Regions from separate parts of the Peribacillus sp. GL_122 genome, predicted to be linked through region 1. Evidence: riboswitches for the same ligand, from Rfam matches in the RefSeq annotation. Region 1 holds a riboswitch; each other region holds the start of a gene.
What was found. A riboswitch is a leader RNA that binds a small molecule or an ion and turns the genes downstream of it on or off. The one in region 1 is predicted to bind cobalamin.
Positions count from the first base shown of each region.

Region 2: linked by a shared signal. The riboswitch ahead of AC3ISB_RS05430 (ribonucleoside-diphosphate reductase subunit alpha) and the one ahead of AC3ISB_RS11565 ((2Fe-2S) ferredoxin domain-containing protein) in region 1 are both predicted to bind cobalamin.
Region 3: linked by a shared signal. The riboswitch ahead of metE (5-methyltetrahydropteroyltriglutamate--homocysteine S-methyltransferase) and the one ahead of AC3ISB_RS11565 ((2Fe-2S) ferredoxin domain-containing protein) in region 1 are both predicted to bind cobalamin.
Region 4: linked by a shared signal. The riboswitch ahead of AC3ISB_RS27485 (ABC transporter substrate-binding protein) and the one ahead of AC3ISB_RS11565 ((2Fe-2S) ferredoxin domain-containing protein) in region 1 are both predicted to bind cobalamin.

Region 1 is NZ_CM174415.1:2,396,212-2,400,451, forward strand. It holds gene cbiQ (cobalt ECF transporter T component CbiQ) at 1-436, opposite strand, end outside; gene AC3ISB_RS11550 (energy-coupling factor ABC transporter substrate-binding protein) at 423-734, opposite strand; gene AC3ISB_RS11555 (energy-coupling factor ABC transporter permease) at 736-1,479, opposite strand; gene AC3ISB_RS11560 (hypothetical protein) at 1,500-1,670, opposite strand; cobalamin riboswitch at 1,654-1,849, opposite strand; cobalamin riboswitch at 2,051-2,241, shown strand; gene AC3ISB_RS11565 ((2Fe-2S) ferredoxin domain-containing protein) at 2,392-2,760, shown strand; gene cobJ (precorrin-3B C(17)-methyltransferase) at 2,776-4,240, shown strand, end outside.
Region 2 is NZ_CM174415.1:1,127,012-1,131,251, forward strand. It holds gene AC3ISB_RS05430 (ribonucleoside-diphosphate reductase subunit alpha) at 1-1,217, opposite strand, end outside; cobalamin riboswitch at 1,356-1,536, opposite strand; gene AC3ISB_RS05435 (manganese-dependent inorganic pyrophosphatase) at 1,830-2,759, shown strand; gene AC3ISB_RS05440 (hypothetical protein) at 2,859-3,005, opposite strand; gene AC3ISB_RS05445 (SulP family inorganic anion transporter) at 3,091-4,240, opposite strand, start outside.
Region 3 is NZ_CM174415.1:774,008-778,247, reverse strand. It holds gene AC3ISB_RS03705 (aminopeptidase) at 1-165, opposite strand, end outside; gene bcp (thioredoxin-dependent thiol peroxidase) at 177-647, opposite strand; gene AC3ISB_RS03695 (potassium channel family protein) at 710-1,129, opposite strand; cobalamin riboswitch at 1,376-1,567, shown strand; gene metE (5-methyltetrahydropteroyltriglutamate--homocysteine S-methyltransferase) at 1,713-4,019, shown strand; gene AC3ISB_RS03685 (acyl-CoA thioesterase) at 4,016-4,240, shown strand, end outside.
Region 4 is NZ_CM174415.1:5,630,960-5,635,199, forward strand. It holds gene AC3ISB_RS27475 (heme ABC transporter ATP-binding protein) at 1-583, opposite strand, end outside; gene AC3ISB_RS27480 (FecCD family ABC transporter permease) at 590-1,645, opposite strand; gene AC3ISB_RS27485 (ABC transporter substrate-binding protein) at 1,608-2,573, opposite strand; cobalamin riboswitch at 2,756-2,930, opposite strand; gene AC3ISB_RS27490 (polysaccharide deacetylase family protein) at 3,017-3,865, opposite strand; tRNA gene AC3ISB_RS27495 (tRNA-Arg) at 4,094-4,167, shown strand.

The sequences.
Region 1 (4,240 bases):
TCACCGATAGGATGACGGTAATGGGTGTAGTCAAGGTAAGGAAATATAAACAGCTGATGCTGCCTAATACGACAGTGATCAAATTGATCACTGTACCTATGCTGTCATCGCTGATGAAAATTTGCCAGTTCCCGACCTTCCAGGACCACCATATATTCGAAATCGAAGTAAATTTGCTTGTAAAAGAAAAAAGGATGGTAATTGTTCCTGATAGTATAAAAAATCCTGGTAATAGAAGTAATTTAAGATAATAAGAAAGCGGGATTTTTGCCCCAAAAATGATTAAAGCACTCATCACCGTAAAAGTGATGAGCGAAACGGTCATATCCCTTACCGTTAACGAAAATAGCAAAAGGGAGAGTGCAAAAACCATCTTTTCCAACGGATGTACATCCTTTAGCCCATTGAAATAGGCATATTTATCAATGAGTAACATGATTCGATTTTTCGGGAATTTCTTGTTTGGTTTGCTTATTTCTTTGTCTCGTTACACCTATGAAATAACCAATGAAACCAGCTCCGATTGCAGCTTGCAGCGCAAATAATAAGCTTTCGGTTTCTGCACCTGGCGGCTCCCAAATACTGTTGAACCATGGCTTGTATTCCGGCTGGATTTTAGTGATGGCTTCTTCAGCTTCGCCATCGGCACCGCCAAATTCCGTTCCTTGTTGTGTGATTAACGGTATGGTAGCAAGAATGACGACCAGGAAAAGCAGCAGTAAACTTTTTTTCATGTTAACGGGCCTCCTTAGATAAAACTCGCAGCAATTTCAATTCGCCTAGATTGTATTTTTTTAAGAAATTCATCACGACGACTGTCAATAACCCCTCACTGATTGCCAAGGGAATTTGGGTCAGGGCAAAAATCCCTGCAAATTTACTGAAAGAGGCCATGAATCCTCCTACCTCGGATGGAAAAGCAAGAGCAAGTTGAACGGAAGTCACCACATAGGTTCCCAAATCTCCAAAAGCAGCTGCCAAGAAAACGGCAAGTGAAAAAGACCACCCCAATTTAGTTGCGCCCTTGAAGACGAAGTAAGCAATGAACGGTCCGCAAACGGCCATGGAAAATGCATTGGCCCCTAATGTCGTCAATCCTCCGTGAGCCAGTAAAACAGCTTGAAATAACAGAACGATGGAGCCAACGACACTCATGGCCAATGGTCCGAATAAAATGGATCCCAAACCAACTCCGGTAGGGTGTGAAGAACTTCCCGTAACGGAAGGAATCTTTAGGGCCGATAAAATGAATACAAATGCACCCGATAGGCCAAGCATCATTTTTGTTTCTGGGTTTTCCCTTACTTTGGATCTAATGGACCGGTAACCCAAGATTAAAAATGGAAGGGTAACGGCCCACCAGAATATAGCCCATTCAATGGGTAAAAAGCCCTCCATGATATGCATGGCCATTGCCCTTTTTGGGACAAAAAGCAGTAAAATGACAAAATAAATAATTTTCCAATTGGTTCTTTTCATTCTTTCTCCTTTCAACACTTTTAATTTTTCTGATCAATCTTGAGAAGAAAGGCGCGCCCAACATAAAAAGCACTTCTCTCAAAGGAAAGAAGTGCGTAATGAACAGGAATTTTGCAGCATAAACCAACCATGGGCCTTTCTGCCTGATCCGCACACCCATCCTCGTAGGTTGAAACAGTTTCACGCTTCATGGCAGGTCTCCTGGCTTTGGTTCATCATCCCATTACATCCTTCCCATCTAATTTGACAGTGGATTAAAGTTAAAGTAATAGGACTTCCCTTTACAGTGGCGGGACCGCTCCGGATTTTCACCGGCTTCCCTTTTAAGCTGAATTCCGAAAAATTCAACACCATAAAACTTATGTAATTATTTAGAAAATTCTCGTATAGTGTACCATAAAGAAATAATTCCAGCTACACTATATTTTTTTTTTGACTAAGTTTGTTGCAAGGAAAGGCCTGTGGGAAGGATATACTCTATTAAACTTTTCTAAACAGTCGGAATAAACTATTGAATTTTGATAAAGTTGTTATATGATAGATAAAGTTAGTTAGAAATGTATATTAAAACCAAATATTATATTTTAAAAGTGCTCTTGTGTGAATAAGCAAGGGATAATAGGGAAATCGGTGAAAATCCGATGCAGCCCCCGCTACTGTAAACGCTGATGAAATTGTCGATAGCCACTGGCATTGTTGCCGGGAAGGGACAAAGTAAAATGAAGCGTAAGCCAGGAAACCTGCTTTTAAAATTGCATGATACTTTTCGGAGGGAAAGGTAGAAGGACTATGACGATTTTGGGAGATTGGGCATTCTTGCCTGGGGCTCCTCATTCATATAGTTTTTTTAAACCTTGACTCTTATGTTAAGGTTTTTTATTTTGCCTTTTCCCTGAACGCAGGAGGAAGAAGATGACTACTTGGAACTTAATGGGTACAAATACACATCTGTTGATTTGTAATGGAAGCAGCTGCATGAAGAAGGGCGGGGAAGAAGTAACCCAAGCGATTCGCGATGAAATTGCTTCCAAAGGACTGGATTTGAAAATCCATACAACCAGGACACGGTGTAACGGAAGATGTAAGGATGCCTGCGTTGTGATTGCCTATCCTCAAGGAAACTGGTATCGAGTGGAAACGCCTGATTTCGGTCGCCAGATTGTCAGCCATATTGATGATGGGGAGTTTGTTCCACAAATGATCTACCAATTCAATGATGGGGAAATGACACCGAATCCAGATTTTCCTGCTCATACGGGTATTTCAAAGAACAAAGCGTAAAAAGGAGATGTCTTAATGAGTACAAACGGTAAATTATTCGTCGTGGGCTTTGGGCCAGGGAATTTTGAACACATTACCAAACGTGCTGTCGAAGCCCTTCAAGAAAGTGACTACATCATTGGTTATAAAACTTATGTTGAACTCATTCAGGGACTGCTCACAGATCAAACGATTATTAGTACGGGTATGACTGAAGAGGTATCACGTGCACAGGAAGCAGTGAAACAAGCGGAGCTGGGTAAGAAAGTTGCGGTAATTTCCAGCGGGGATGCCGGAGTTTACGGAATGGCTGGCTTGGTTTATGAAGTATTGATTGAAAAAGGCTGGAAAGAAGAAACTGGAGTGGGCATTGAGGTCATTCCTGGCATTTCGGCAATCAACTCTTGTGCATCATTACTTGGGGCACCAGTCATGCACGATTCGTGTACGATCAGTCTCAGTGATCATTTAACTCCTTGGGAACTGATCGCTAAAAGGGTTGAAGCAGCTGCAATGGCAGACTTTGTCATTGCCCTGTATAATCCGCGCAGCGGCAGGCGGACCAGGCAAATTGTTGAAACACAGAACATTCTCCTTCGCTACCGTTCGCCCGATACACCTGTCGGGTTGGTGAAAAGTGCTTATCGCGATAGGCAGGATATTGTCATAACCAATTTGAAAGATATGTTGAATCACGATATTGGAATGTTGACCACCGTCATTATTGGTAATTCATCCACCTTTTTATATGATGACAAAATCATCACACCAAGAGGCTATCAGAGGAAATATACTTTGAATTCGGAAAAGCAACCATTGAAGCCGCATCAGCGTCTGCAAAAAGAAGCGGAACCGTGGGCATTAGATCAAGAAGCCGATTCTGTGCAAGAAGTCTTCATCGAATCCGCTGGGGGAGTTGGATTACTTACAAAAGCACCAGAAAAGAAGCCAGCTTCCTTTGAAATGGCAATGGAAGCACTGTCAAGAGTCAAGGGTCAAACCGTTCAGCAATCCATTGAGCCAATTGTTCAGCAAAAAATGGAGTCGGTATTCGAACTTGCCGTTAGTCCAGGTGTGGCGAATAAACAATTCACTCCCAAACAAATGATGACACTTGCGGAAGTTGTCGGGGAAAAGGGCACGATGGAATACACGCCAAATCATAAAATCGTATTAAAGATTCCGACAACGGATCCGGAAGTCATTACGGGGAAATTGCAATCAGCAAACTTTCTATTATCGCCGATTGGAGATGTACTGACATTAAAAGCCTGTGATTTCTGTGATGGTGAAAAAACGGAATCCATTCCTTATGCGGATGAAATACATCGGGTGCTTGGCGGAATGAAAATGCCCAAGGAACTTAACATCGGTTTTAATGGGTGTGGGATGGCTTGTTATAGTGCTGTGATGGATGATATCGGGATTGTCTTCCGAAAAGGGAAGTTCGACTTATTTCTTGGAGCTAAACCGGTTGGAAGAACAGCCCATCCAGGTCAGC
Region 2 (4,240 bases), 1.3 Mb from region 1:
AGCCTGCCATTTTCTGCGGCCTCGACAGCAAGTGCATAATGATTCCTGAAGCTTCCTTCGCCTTTCTTCTCGTCATAAAGATCTTCAAGTGAAAATCCAAGGGTTTGCTTAACGGTATGCGGATCGAAAAGATACCATTCTTTTCTGTCGCGTACAGCTTCCATGAATAAATCGGGTATACATACACCTGTAAAAATATCATGGGCTTTTAATCTGTCATCTCCGTTTTGTGTCTTCAAATCGAGGAAGCTCATGATATCTTTATGCCAGACATCCAAGTAAATCGCGATGGCACCTTTACGTTGACCCAATTGATCGACACTTACCGCTGTCTGGTTGAATAGTCGAATCCAGGGAGTCGTGCCGGAACTGTTTCCAGAGAAACCCCGGATATCAGAACCAAGCGAGCGAACCTTACCGACGTAAAGACCGACACCGCCGCCAAATTTAGATACTTTTGCCGCATCGTAGTTTGATAGGTAGATTCCGTCAATGGAATCTTCAATTGCGTCGATAAAGCAAGAGCTTAACTGTCCATGTGTTTTACCTGCATTGGAGAGTGTAGGAGTCGCAACGGTCATATAAAGATTGGACATGGCCCAGTATGCTTCTTTTATAAGTTGCAGGCGGTGCTCCGTTTTTTCCAATCGCATGATTTCCATCGCGATGATCATGAAACGTTCTTGTGGCAGTTCGTAGACCTTATCCTTTTGTGGGCGGGCTAGATAGCGGTCGTTCAATAAGTAGATGCCTATGTAAGAGAATAATTTATCTTTTTCCGGGTCGATCACCGAACCCAATTCCTCAATTTCCGCTTTCGTATATGAAGATAGCAGTTCTGGTTTATAAATGGGATAACGCTGACCTTCTGAAAGCTGGGAGAGTTCCGTGATCAGCTCATAGAATGGGCCATAACTCATACCTTCATAACCTCGATTGGCTTGTGCATCCCTATACATTGTATTCAACAGTTCTGCTGCAGCAACGAACGTCCAATCCGGAGCATCGATATCCACACTTTCAAGAGCGAGCTGAATCAGTTTTCTTGATGCCTGTTCTTCGGTTGAGTCACTTTTGCGATCTAGCCATTTTGTAAAACGCTTTTTGAACTTCTCCATATCGAGATGGCCTTCGAATTCCTTTGATAACATCTCGAGCTGGATGGATTTCGTTTCTGTGTCATTTTCACTTATGGTAGAGTTATATGTTTGAGTCATTAATGATCCTCCTTGTTAACTTCCGCTAAAATAAAAAAACCGCCCAATGAATTGAGCGGATCAAACGATAGAATAAAAGAGCCATGAAAAAATAGCCGTTAAACTATCGTTTCATCATCTCAATCCCCGAAGAATAAGAAACGTGAAAAATTCAAGGCAGGTCTCCTGACTCATGATCACCCTACTTTGAGTCCTTCCCGTATTGAGAGCTATACAGTGGGTATCTCATTTCGTCACATTTACAGTTGCGGGGACAGTTCCGGGTTTACACCGGATTCCCTTTTCAGCCATCACTGGCACCTTGGATTATAAAAAATTCTATATATAGTTATTGTTAATGTTTGTATAATCAATATCTAGTATTTCTGCTTATATTATCGTAAGCCATATACGATGATAATTCAACTAATATATTTGAAAAAAACCAATCCTTATCTATTGACAAAGTGATGGCAGAGTGTGAAGGAATGAAAGATTTTATTGGGGAATGGGTAATTCAAGCGCTGATTTTACGCGATTTTGTGTTAAAATAAATTGTCTAGTAAAGGTGGCTCTCCCTTATTGCAATGAGGGGATTCGCGGAAAAATATTTAAGAAAAAGGGGATAAAATCTTGGAAAAAGTATTAGTTTTTGGACATAAAAACCCGGATACAGACACAATCTGTTCAGCAATCGCTTATGCAGACCTGAAAAAGCAGTTAGGTATCAACGCTGAACCAGTTCGTCTGGGTGAAGTAAATGGTGAAACTCAATATGCATTGGACCAATTCAAATTCGAAGCTCCCCGCCTTGTGGAAAAAGTTGCAGGGGAAGCTGAAGGCGTAATCCTGGTCGATCATAACGAACGCCAGCAAAGTGCTGAAGATATTGACCAAGTCCGTGTGTTGGAAGTTATCGACCATCACCGTATCGCTAACTTTGAAACAAGCGATCCACTATATTACCGTGCGGAACCAGTTGGATGTACGGCAACCATTTTAAATAAAATTTATAAAGAAAACGGCATTGAAGTCCCTAAAGCAATCGCAGGTCTTATGTTGTCTGCCATCATTTCCGATTCGTTATTGTTCAAATCTCCTACATGCACGGAGCAAGACGTTGCAGCAGCAATGGAACTGGCTGCCATTGCGGGAGTCGACGCTGAAACATACGGCTTAGAAATGTTGAAAGCTGGAGCTGACTTGAGCGACAAAACGATTGCCCAGCTTATCACTCTTGATGCAAAGGAATTCTCCATGGGAATGGCTAAAGTGGAGATAGCACAGGTCAATGCTGTAGATCCGACCGAAGTCCTTGCTAAGCAAGCAGAATTGGAAGCGGCGATTGAAGCGGTTATTGCTGAGAAGGAATTGGACTTATTCCTATTTGTCGTAACGGATATCTTGACTAATGATTCTGTTGCCTTGGCTCTTGGTAAAGCAGCTTATGCAGTGGAAAAAGCATACGACGTTTCATTAAATAATAACATCGCCGTCTTAGAAGGCGTTGTATCGCGTAAAAAACAAATCGTGCCGGTCTTAACGGACGTATTCAGCAAATAATACAGTAGAAGGGATGCTCATTAAAAACATGGGCATCCTTTTTCTGTACATGCAAAAAAAAGACTCAACCACCATTAAGGGTGTTTTGAGTCTTTTTTCTTAATTCAAAGCTTCCTTTTCTTTTTCATAGGCAATGACAATCAGTTCTTTGTTGGCTTCCTCGCCAAGTCTGCTTTCAAAGCTTTTCAGTTCATTCAATAAATCCGGTGACAGATTTGCTGCCGTATAATCCTGCTCGGGTGTCATGCTTTTCGCTCCTTTCAAAAGGAAATCATTCATGTTATCTATTTTGTCGGTTTGAAAAGTTTCTATTCAGCAAAATTTTACAACTTCAAGATATTTTACTTTCTGAGGTGGCGAGTTTTTCAAGCAATAACGAACTTTCTTCATCGAGTCCTTGCACTTGGACAGGTATTCCCAGAAGCTGATATTTAAGAACAACCGTATCAACAGCACCGACTGCTGAAGCATCCCAGATTTTAGAATGGGAAAAGTCGATGACGATTGAATCGGCTTTTTCCTTGAAGTCGAACTTCGAAACAAAGTCCTGGACAGAAGCGAAAAATATTTGCCCGCTGATATGATAAATGATTTTCTTAGCCTGGACATCTTCCGTTTTCTCTACAGCCACTTTAGAAATTTTAGCCGAAAAGAAAATCATGCTCAAGAGCACTCCGGCGAATACCCCTTTTGATAAATCATGTGTATAAAGGACAATGAGGACCGTCACGATCATCACGGCTGCATCCGACTTTGGAGCTTTAACGAGCCTCTTTAGGGAAGACCAGTCAAAGGTCCCGATTGAAACCATGATCATGACTGCGACAAGTGCAGCCATCGGGATTTTAATAAGGACATCATTCAATACCACGATTAATACCATAAGGAAAGCGCCAGCTACAAAAGTGGAGAGCCGGCCCCTTCCTCCCGATTTAATATTGATACCGGATTGGCCGATCATCGCACATCCTGCCATGCCGCCAAAGCATCCGGCAATGATATTCGAAATCCCCTGGCCTTTGGCTTCCTTATTTTTATTACTGTCCGTGTCAGTCATCTCATCGACTATTTGAGCTGTCAATAATGATTCAAGCAGGCCAACAAATGCAAGAGCTATGGAATAAGGGAAAATGATCGCCAAAGTGTCGAAGGTCAAAGGGATATCTGGAAGCATGAACATCGGAAGCGCTTCGGTCAATTGCCCCATATCCCCAACCGTCCGCACCGTAGCCCCCGTGGTAACTGCAACGATCGTCATGAATATGATTGCTACAAGTGGTGAAGGTATGACTTTCGTGATTAGCGGAAAAAGATAAATGATAGCTAAAGAAACGGCTGTCATGACATACATGATCCATGTTTCGCCCACGAAATGGGTGAGCTGTGCCGTGAAAATCAAGATGGCTAAAGAATTCACAAAACCAGTCATGACCGGCTTCGGTATGAACTTCATTAATTTCCCGATTTTTAAAACCCCTAGT
Region 3 (4,240 bases), 1.6 Mb from region 1:
TTCTACATATGGATAAGCACCCACTCTGTATATTTCATCAATCAGCTCTTTCAATAACGGTTTCGTGTTGATATGCCCCCGTATGAGGATTCTCTCTTTTGGCTGTATTTGTATCGAATGATGAATCAGCCTGGCTGCAAGCTTCGTTATTCGCTCATCCTTCATCTGCCTGTCCCTTATTTTTCGAGGTCGCGAAGAGTTTCAAGCGCTTCTTCGACGTGGCCTTTGACTTTTACTTTACGCCATTCTTTGACTACCTTACCAGCCTTATCTATCAGGAAAGTTGAACGTTCAATGCCCATATACTCCTTGCCGAAGTTCTTTTTCAATTGCCACACATCAAATGATTCGGCCGCTTCATGATTCTCGTCAGCCAGCAGCAGAAAAGGCAATCCATGTTTTTCGATGAATTTTTCATGACGTGCCGCTGGATCTGGGCTAATACCAATGATGACCGCGTTCAATTCCTCGAATTGCTCATTATGGTCCCGGAAATCACAGGCCTCCGTCGTGCAACCTGGCGTCATGTCTTTTGGATAAAAATATAAAACAATGTTTTTCCCCTTTAAATCCGATAGGGAAACCATTTCACCATTGTTTGCAGGGAGTTTGAAATCAGGTGCTTTTTCTCCAATTTTAACAGTCATATTGAACCCTCCATTTCTTTCATTATGGTAAGAGTACCCAATAATCGAAAGAAACACAACTTTCATTTACCCTTCCTATCTTTCTGCTCCAAATCGATAACTGTCCGAATTACGAACGCTGCCGGCAGTGTATACCCGATGAAAGCCTGAATGGTAGCTATCATCCTGCCCATGCCAATCGGGGCTATATCTCCATACCCTACAGAAAACATCGTCATCGCACTGAAGTAAAAGGAAGTCTTCAACTGTTCATAGAAAGTGCCATCCAACCGATTGCCCATATCAAGAATCACCGAATGATTCTGAAGCTCGTATAATAAATAAATCAGTGCAAATCCAACCAATATCGTCGCATATAAATTGCCAAGCCACAGCATATCCTCCAGAGAAAACTTCTTTCCTCCCGACTCAACAAGAAATAACGTACGAATGCTCATCACCATGCAAAAAATGATTCCTGCAATCAAGATGTAGAAAGTCATCCCCCACGCCCCATTTCAAAACGCCACTCTCTCTATACATACTCCCTGTCCAAACAATATATTCTTTTTTAGGTACAGACCTCATACTTATCAACCACACACTCAATAAACTGATTCTTTTCCCGAATCTTTTTTTCCATGTTGACCCTTTTGGTCGGATATGTTAAGATTGTCTAAATTTTTATAATAGTTTTTATTTTAAAAATCTTCGGCCTGCAAACAGTTTATAAAGGCAGGTTTTGTAAAATTTCATATGTGGAAATAGGTTCCTAATTTTAAATTAGGATTAAAAGGGAAGTCCGGTGTAATTCCGGCACGGTCCCGCCACTGTAATGGGAGTGTTAGCGCCATCCAATATGCCACTGATCAAAAGATCGGGAAGGCCGCCGCTAATGATAATCCCTAAGTCAGGAGACCTGCCTATTTCGACAACACTGTTTTAACCTACGGGAGATAGGGAGGTGTTAGGGACCTTATAATTGTAAGGGGCATTCTGCATGCCTCTTATTTTAAGCATTTCTAACTTTCTCTTTTGACGGTTGGGGATGCTTTTTTTATTGTTCAATAAAATGAATGTAGGAGGATGGGAATTTTGAAAAGCAGTAGTTTGGGTTACCCACGAATCGGGGAAGATCGTGAATGGAAACGTACATTGGAAGCTTACTGGTCAGGTAAAATCGATGAAGCGGAATTTACGGCACAACTAAAGGCAATCCGTTTAGGCAACATACAAAAACAAAAGCAACGGGGCATTGATATCATTCCTGTCAACGACTTCACTTTCTATGATCAAATGCTCGATATGTCCGTCATGTTCGGTCTTGTACCTGAACGTTATTCAGCCTATGAAGGCGGTAGGGTTCCCCTTTCCGTATATTATTCAATGGCTCGCGGAAACAATGATCAAGTCGCTTCCGAAATGACGAAATGGTTCAATACGAACTATCACTATATTGTCCCTGAATTAAAACTGCCACAGCTGACTTTAACAGAAAATAAACCACTTGCAGCATATCGGGAAGCCAAGGAAAAGCTAGGGATTGAAACGAAGCCCGTGTTGATTGGACCTTATACCTTCATCTCCCTTTCCAAAGGCTTCAATAAACAAGAGATCCCTAGTATCATCCTGAGCTTGCTTCCCCTATACACGCAAATCCTGCGGGAGTTGGAGCAAGAAGGCGTGAAGTGGGTACAAATGGACGAACCTTCTCTTGTTTCATCCATTTCCAAGGATGATATGCAAACTGTTACTTACCTATATGAAAAGCTGAATGAAGCAGCACCAAACCTGAACATCATGCTACAAACATACTTTGATGCCGTGGAACACTACCAAGAAGTCATCGAATTAAAAGTCCAAGGAATCGGTCTTGATTTTGTACATGATAAAGGGAGGAATCTAAGTAATCTTGAAGCATTCGGCTTCCCAAAGGACAAAGTGCTTGCTGCAGGTGTGATTGACGGAAAAAACATTTGGCTATCTGATTTATCGAAAAAAATTCAATTAATCGAGACTCTTAAGAAAAAGGTAGCCGAAGACCAAATCTGGCTTCAGCCCTCTTGTTCCCTGCTTCATGTCCCAGTGACCGTTCGGAATGAAACCGCACTTTCAAAAGAAGTGAAACAGGCCCTTGCTTTCGCTGATGAGAAACTTGAGGAAATCACACTCTTGGTCAAAGGGAATAATCAAGGCTTTGAAGCAATCACCGAAAAAGTCGATGCCAATAAATTTACGGTTCAAACGTTAGCAAGTTCAAATGCACGGAATCATGGGACTGTACAATCGAAAGTCGAAAAGGTTAAAAGCAGGACCGCCGGCCGTCACATTCCATTTAAAGAGCGTTACCAAAAACAACAGGAATTTTTCAAATTGCCTTTCCTTCCTTCGACTACCATCGGTAGCTTTCCGCAGACATTTGAAGTTAAACAAGCACGCGGGAAATTCAAAAGAGGAGAATGGACCGCTCAGAAATATGAAACATTCGTAAACGAAGAAATCGGCAGGTGGATCGAAATCCAAGAAGAAATCGGTTTGGATGTTCTCGTTCACGGGGAATTCGAACGGACGGATATGGTTGAATACTTCGGCCATAAGTTAGGCGGTTTCGTCTTTCTGGAAAAGGGTTGGGTACAATCCTATGGGTCCCGCTGCGTGAAACCACCAGTCATCTACGGCGACATCCATTTCATCGAACCGATGACAGTAAGGGAAAGTGTGTACGCACAATCACTGACGAAGAAGACGGTAAAGGGAATGCTTACAGGTCCTGTTACGATTTTAAATTGGTCATTTGTCCGTGATGATATTTCCAGGGAGAATGTTTGCTATCAGCTGGCACTCGCTTTGGAAAAGGAAGTCATTGCATTGGAATCCGCTGGAATTAAAATGATTCAGGTTGATGAGCCTGCACTTAGAGAAGGTCTGCCATTGAAAAAGAACGATCGCGACGAGTATTTAAACTGGGCTGTGAATTCATTCTTGATATCCACATCAAGCGTGGAGGATACAACCCAAATTCATACGCATATGTGCTATTGCGACTTCAACAGTTTCATGGATGTCATCTCCTCCCTCGATGCTGATGTAATTTCCATCGAAACATCTCGTAGTCATGGGGAGCTTGCTTCCGCATTCGAGGAAAAAACATATGAAAAAGGTATTGGCCTGGGTGTGTATGATATTCACAGCCCGCGTGTGCCCGCAGTGGAAGAAATGGTCGATATGATTGAACGGGGCATCAAGGTATTGGATAAAGACCAGTTTTGGATCAATCCCGACTGCGGCCTGAAAACAAGGGGTATCCCGGAAACCGTCGCTTCCCTGAAAAACATGGTCGAAGCAGCAAAAATCGTCCGTGAAAACCTTTTAGCCAAACCAACAGGCCAATGATTGAAAAGAACGTTGCCCATCCAACACAGCAGTCACGGACTTTTTTAACCGACCTTGTTTTTCCACCGGATACAAATCATCACAATACCATCTTTGGCGGAAAAGTAATGGCATATGTTGATAAAATAGCCTGCATTTCAGCTATGCGTCATTGTCGAAAACCCGTTGTGACTGCTTCAAGCGACTCTTTTGATTTTTTGGCCCCCATCAAGACAGGGGAT
Region 4 (4,240 bases), 2.5 Mb from region 1:
TTGAAATAACGGTCAACTTCTGCTCTTTTGCCATTTTCCTCATTAGATCAAGAAGATCTTTTTGATAGGAAAGATCCAAGTGGTTCGTAGGTTCATCCAAAAAAAGGATTTCCGGCTCTTGGGCAAGTGCCTGTGCCAGCAAGACCCTTTGTCTCTCCCCTCCTGATAATCGTTCAAAATGAAGATCCTGAAAATCAGCTACTCCCGTTTGTTCCATAACTCGTTGGACAATCGATTCATCTTCTGCGGACCAACTATGGAACCAACCTGATTGATGGGCATATCGCCCAAGTGAGACCGTCTCTTTTACTGTATAAGAGAAAGCTAATGAGGAATGTTGAGGGAGCACAGCAATGACCTGTGCAAGTTGCTTTGACGAATAATCCTTCAAATCCCTACCTCTTATCCGTACGCTTCCGCCTTTATAATCGAGCACCCCGCTAAGCATGCTTAAAAGCGTCGTTTTCCCGCTGCCATTTGGACCAAGAATCCCGAATAATTCCCCTTTATGTACATCAAAAGAGACAGAGTCCAAAACAGCTTTGTTATGATATCCACCTGTTAACCCTCTTACTTCAAGCATCCGTTTTTACCCTTCTCTCCGTCTCTTTAATAAAATCAGCGCAAATGCAGGTGCCCCGATAAGTGAGGTGATCACCCCGATCGGCAGTTCCGATGGGGCAATGATCGTTCGTGCCACAAAATCCGCCAATATTAAGAATCCGCTTCCTATCAACAATGACAACGGAAGTAAATGTTTATGGTCAGGCCCCCAAATCTTTCGGACAAAATGAGGAATGACCAATCCTACAAAGCCAATCGCCCCCGAAACGGCAACGGCTGCCCCTGTCAATGTCGAACCGGCTATCAAGATCCACATTTTCCGCCGCTTAACATTCACACCTAAGTGCTTTGCCCGGTCTTCCCCGAAAGTCATCGCATTCAATTCACTTGTATTCATGATCAAGATCAATGAACCAATGATAAAAAACGGCAAAATGATTGCAATGTAATTCCATCCGCGCATTGAAACGCTTCCCATCAGCCAGCCGATGATTTGTCTTAATTCATCACCCGTCAGCGCAATCATCAATGAAATGAAGGCACTTAAAAACGAGCTAAAAATGATCCCCGTTAAAATGATCGTTTCCACTTTCATCGATCGATCCATTTTTTTTGCAAACGTCAGTACACAAAGCATCGTGAGCACTGAGCATAAGATGCTCAGTGCCGGAAGAGTATATAAACCGATGAACGGCAGTGAAATATTCAAGAATATTGTCAATACGGCGCCGACCGATGCTCCTGATGAAATACCCAATGTGTAAGGATCAGCGAGCGGGTTCCGGAGCAGTCCCTGAAAAGCCGCACCCGCAATCGCAAGTGATGCCCCGACCAAACCCGCAAGCAATACGCGCGGCAAGCGGATGTTCATCACGATATTCGTAAGCATAACATCCGGATCAGCAGAAATCGGCAAATGGAAAATCTCCTTGCCGATTATTTGCATAAGTACGGGAACCGGTACTGGCACCGAACCAAAGGAAATGCCTATCGTCATTGCGAATAACAAAATTAACAACGCAATCAAATAAACAAACGCCCATTTAGTTGTCAAATTGGTTCGGATAGACTGATTTGGCAAGTTCCTCTACTCCCTCTATTAAACGTGGACCGGAACGGGTCACCAAGTCTGAATGGACATCAAAGACTTGGTCATTCTTAATAGCATTTACGTCTTGCCATCCTTTTCGGCCCTTCACTTCACTTACTGAATCTTTCGTATAGTAACCATACGTTGTAATGATGACATCCGGATTTGCAGCAATCATCGACTCTTCATCAATTTTTGCCCATCCGTCCAATTCTGCAGCAGCATTATCCGCTGAAATAATAGTAAGCATCTCATTCATGAAAGTATTTTTACCAGGTGTGTATATTTCCGGTGAAGGCGAAACTTCCACTAAAACGGTCTTCCTATCCGCTTCCTTTACGGATTTGGCCTTTTCCTGGATATCCTTGAGTTTCGTTTTCATATCCGTAACGATTTCTTCTGCCTTATCATGTTCTCCCGTTGCCTGTCCAATCATCTCAATAGACTTATAGACTTGGTCAAAGCTTTGTGCATCATTGACTACGAGGACATCTATTCCAGCATCCTTAAGTTGCTGTAAACCCTCATTTGAATTATGGGCACTTGATGCATGCGCAAGAACAAGATCAGGCTTCATGGAGACAATCAGCTCCGTGTTCATTTCCATTCCGCCAACTTTTTCAATTTCTTTCGTTTCTTCCGGGTAATTATCATTGTCGGACACACCAACGACCTTTTTGCCCAAACCAAGTGCAAAGACCACTTCCGTATTACTTGGTATCAACGAAACGATTTTCTTCGGTTTTTGTTCTATCGTTACTTTTTCCCCAGTTGCATCTTTAATCGTAATCGGGAAAGCTTCGTGTTGAGCATGATTCGTTTGCTGCTTTTCTTTTCCTTCATCCTTAGCGTCACTGCAGCCAACCATCAAGCCTGCAGTAAGCAACATTAACAGTATCAGACCAAAAATCTTTTTCATTTTCATTCCCCACAATCTTTTCATTTAATTTCTTCCCACCTAAATAAAGAAAAACGCATTGGTTGGAAGATGCCCCCAAAACAAAAAGCACCTCCCGTTAAACGGAAGGTGCTTGCATGGCAACAATATCATTACGGACTCTTTCTTAGGGTCTGCCACACACCTTCCCATCCGCGTAGGTTACAGGTGTACGAATTCTGGCAGGTCTCCTGGCTCATGGTCATCGTTAACGGCACCTTCCCATATCTCATACAGTGGTACACAGCCGTCAGCTCCCATATACAGTGGCGGGACCGCGTTGGCATTTCACCAACTTCCCTTTTAAGTCATTAAGACACCAAATCGTTCATATGTATATAATTTTCACTGCCTTCATTATACACCATGTAAGAATCGATTATTATATGATTTTTCTGAACAAGTACGAAATGACCCTTCCACCTTTAATGCTTTGAAGCATTTTCAATCAGTGACGCAAAACCATCGACTGATAACCCGGGTGAAATCCGAACTCGATGCAGGGCATGCATCCCTTGGTCCCTTGAAGCTCCCCCAGGTTCGGTAGTGACTGCCATCTTGTATCCAGCTTCTTCTGACAGCCTTAGACTCTCTTCATTATACCGGCCAACCGGATAGGAAAGCACTGTCGTGACCTGGCCGAGGATACGGTCGAATAGCTCCTTCGACTGAACCATTTCCGCTTCTTGCTGCACTGCAGTCATGCGGTTCAGCTCCAAATGGTTGATGGTATGGCTTTCGAGCGAAATCCCATTCCTGCTCATCTCCAACATTTGATCTTCAGTCAGGTGATGACCTTTATCAATGGACTTACCGATCATGAAGACAGTTGCTTTCATATCATTTTCTTTTAATATCGGAAAAGCCTCCGTGTAGTTATCTGTATAGCCATCATCAAAAGTAAGCCAGACGCACTTCTCACTTGGCATCCGATTCTCGGTTAAAACAAGGTATGCTTCTTCAGGGGATAATGTATAGTAACCATTCTCCCGAAGCCAAGCCATCTGTGCTCGGAATTCCTCACTTGGAACCCGAAGGCCATTACCTTCAGAAATGCTGTGATACATCAAGATTGGAAGCTGGACAGCGGACTCGGCCGTTACCCAGTTTCCCGTATCGATTTGGCCTTCCAAATCCTGCCCTGCCCCATTCTCAGCCGCTTCGACCACTTCAATGTCTTCTTCCGCAATCGGTGCAGCCGTCTTTATGCCTATACCCTCTAAAATCCCTTGTGAACATCCAGGTAAAATTAAAATCCCCAGCAATGCCACCATCCATAAAACTCTATATCTTTTCACTATCATTCCCCTAATTTTTTCTAGTATAATAGTATCAGAAAACTAGTGGATAATAAAGTATTCCATTTAATGAATTAATAGGAAAACACGAGAGCATAGTGACCTGCTGAGCATTTATGAATATTTTTTTCATAAGTATGTGCTATAAGCTTGAAAAGTTTGCCTATAAGAAATATAATAAATAAGTCGTCGACTTATATATATGTCCCAGTAGCTCAGCAGGATAGAGCGACAGCCTCCTAAGCTGTAGGTCGTAGGTTCGATTCCTATCTGGGACGCTAAAGTTTATAAGCCCTGTTATAATGCGGTTTCTCCGTGTTGTAGCAGGTAATAATTATTGATGTAACCGTA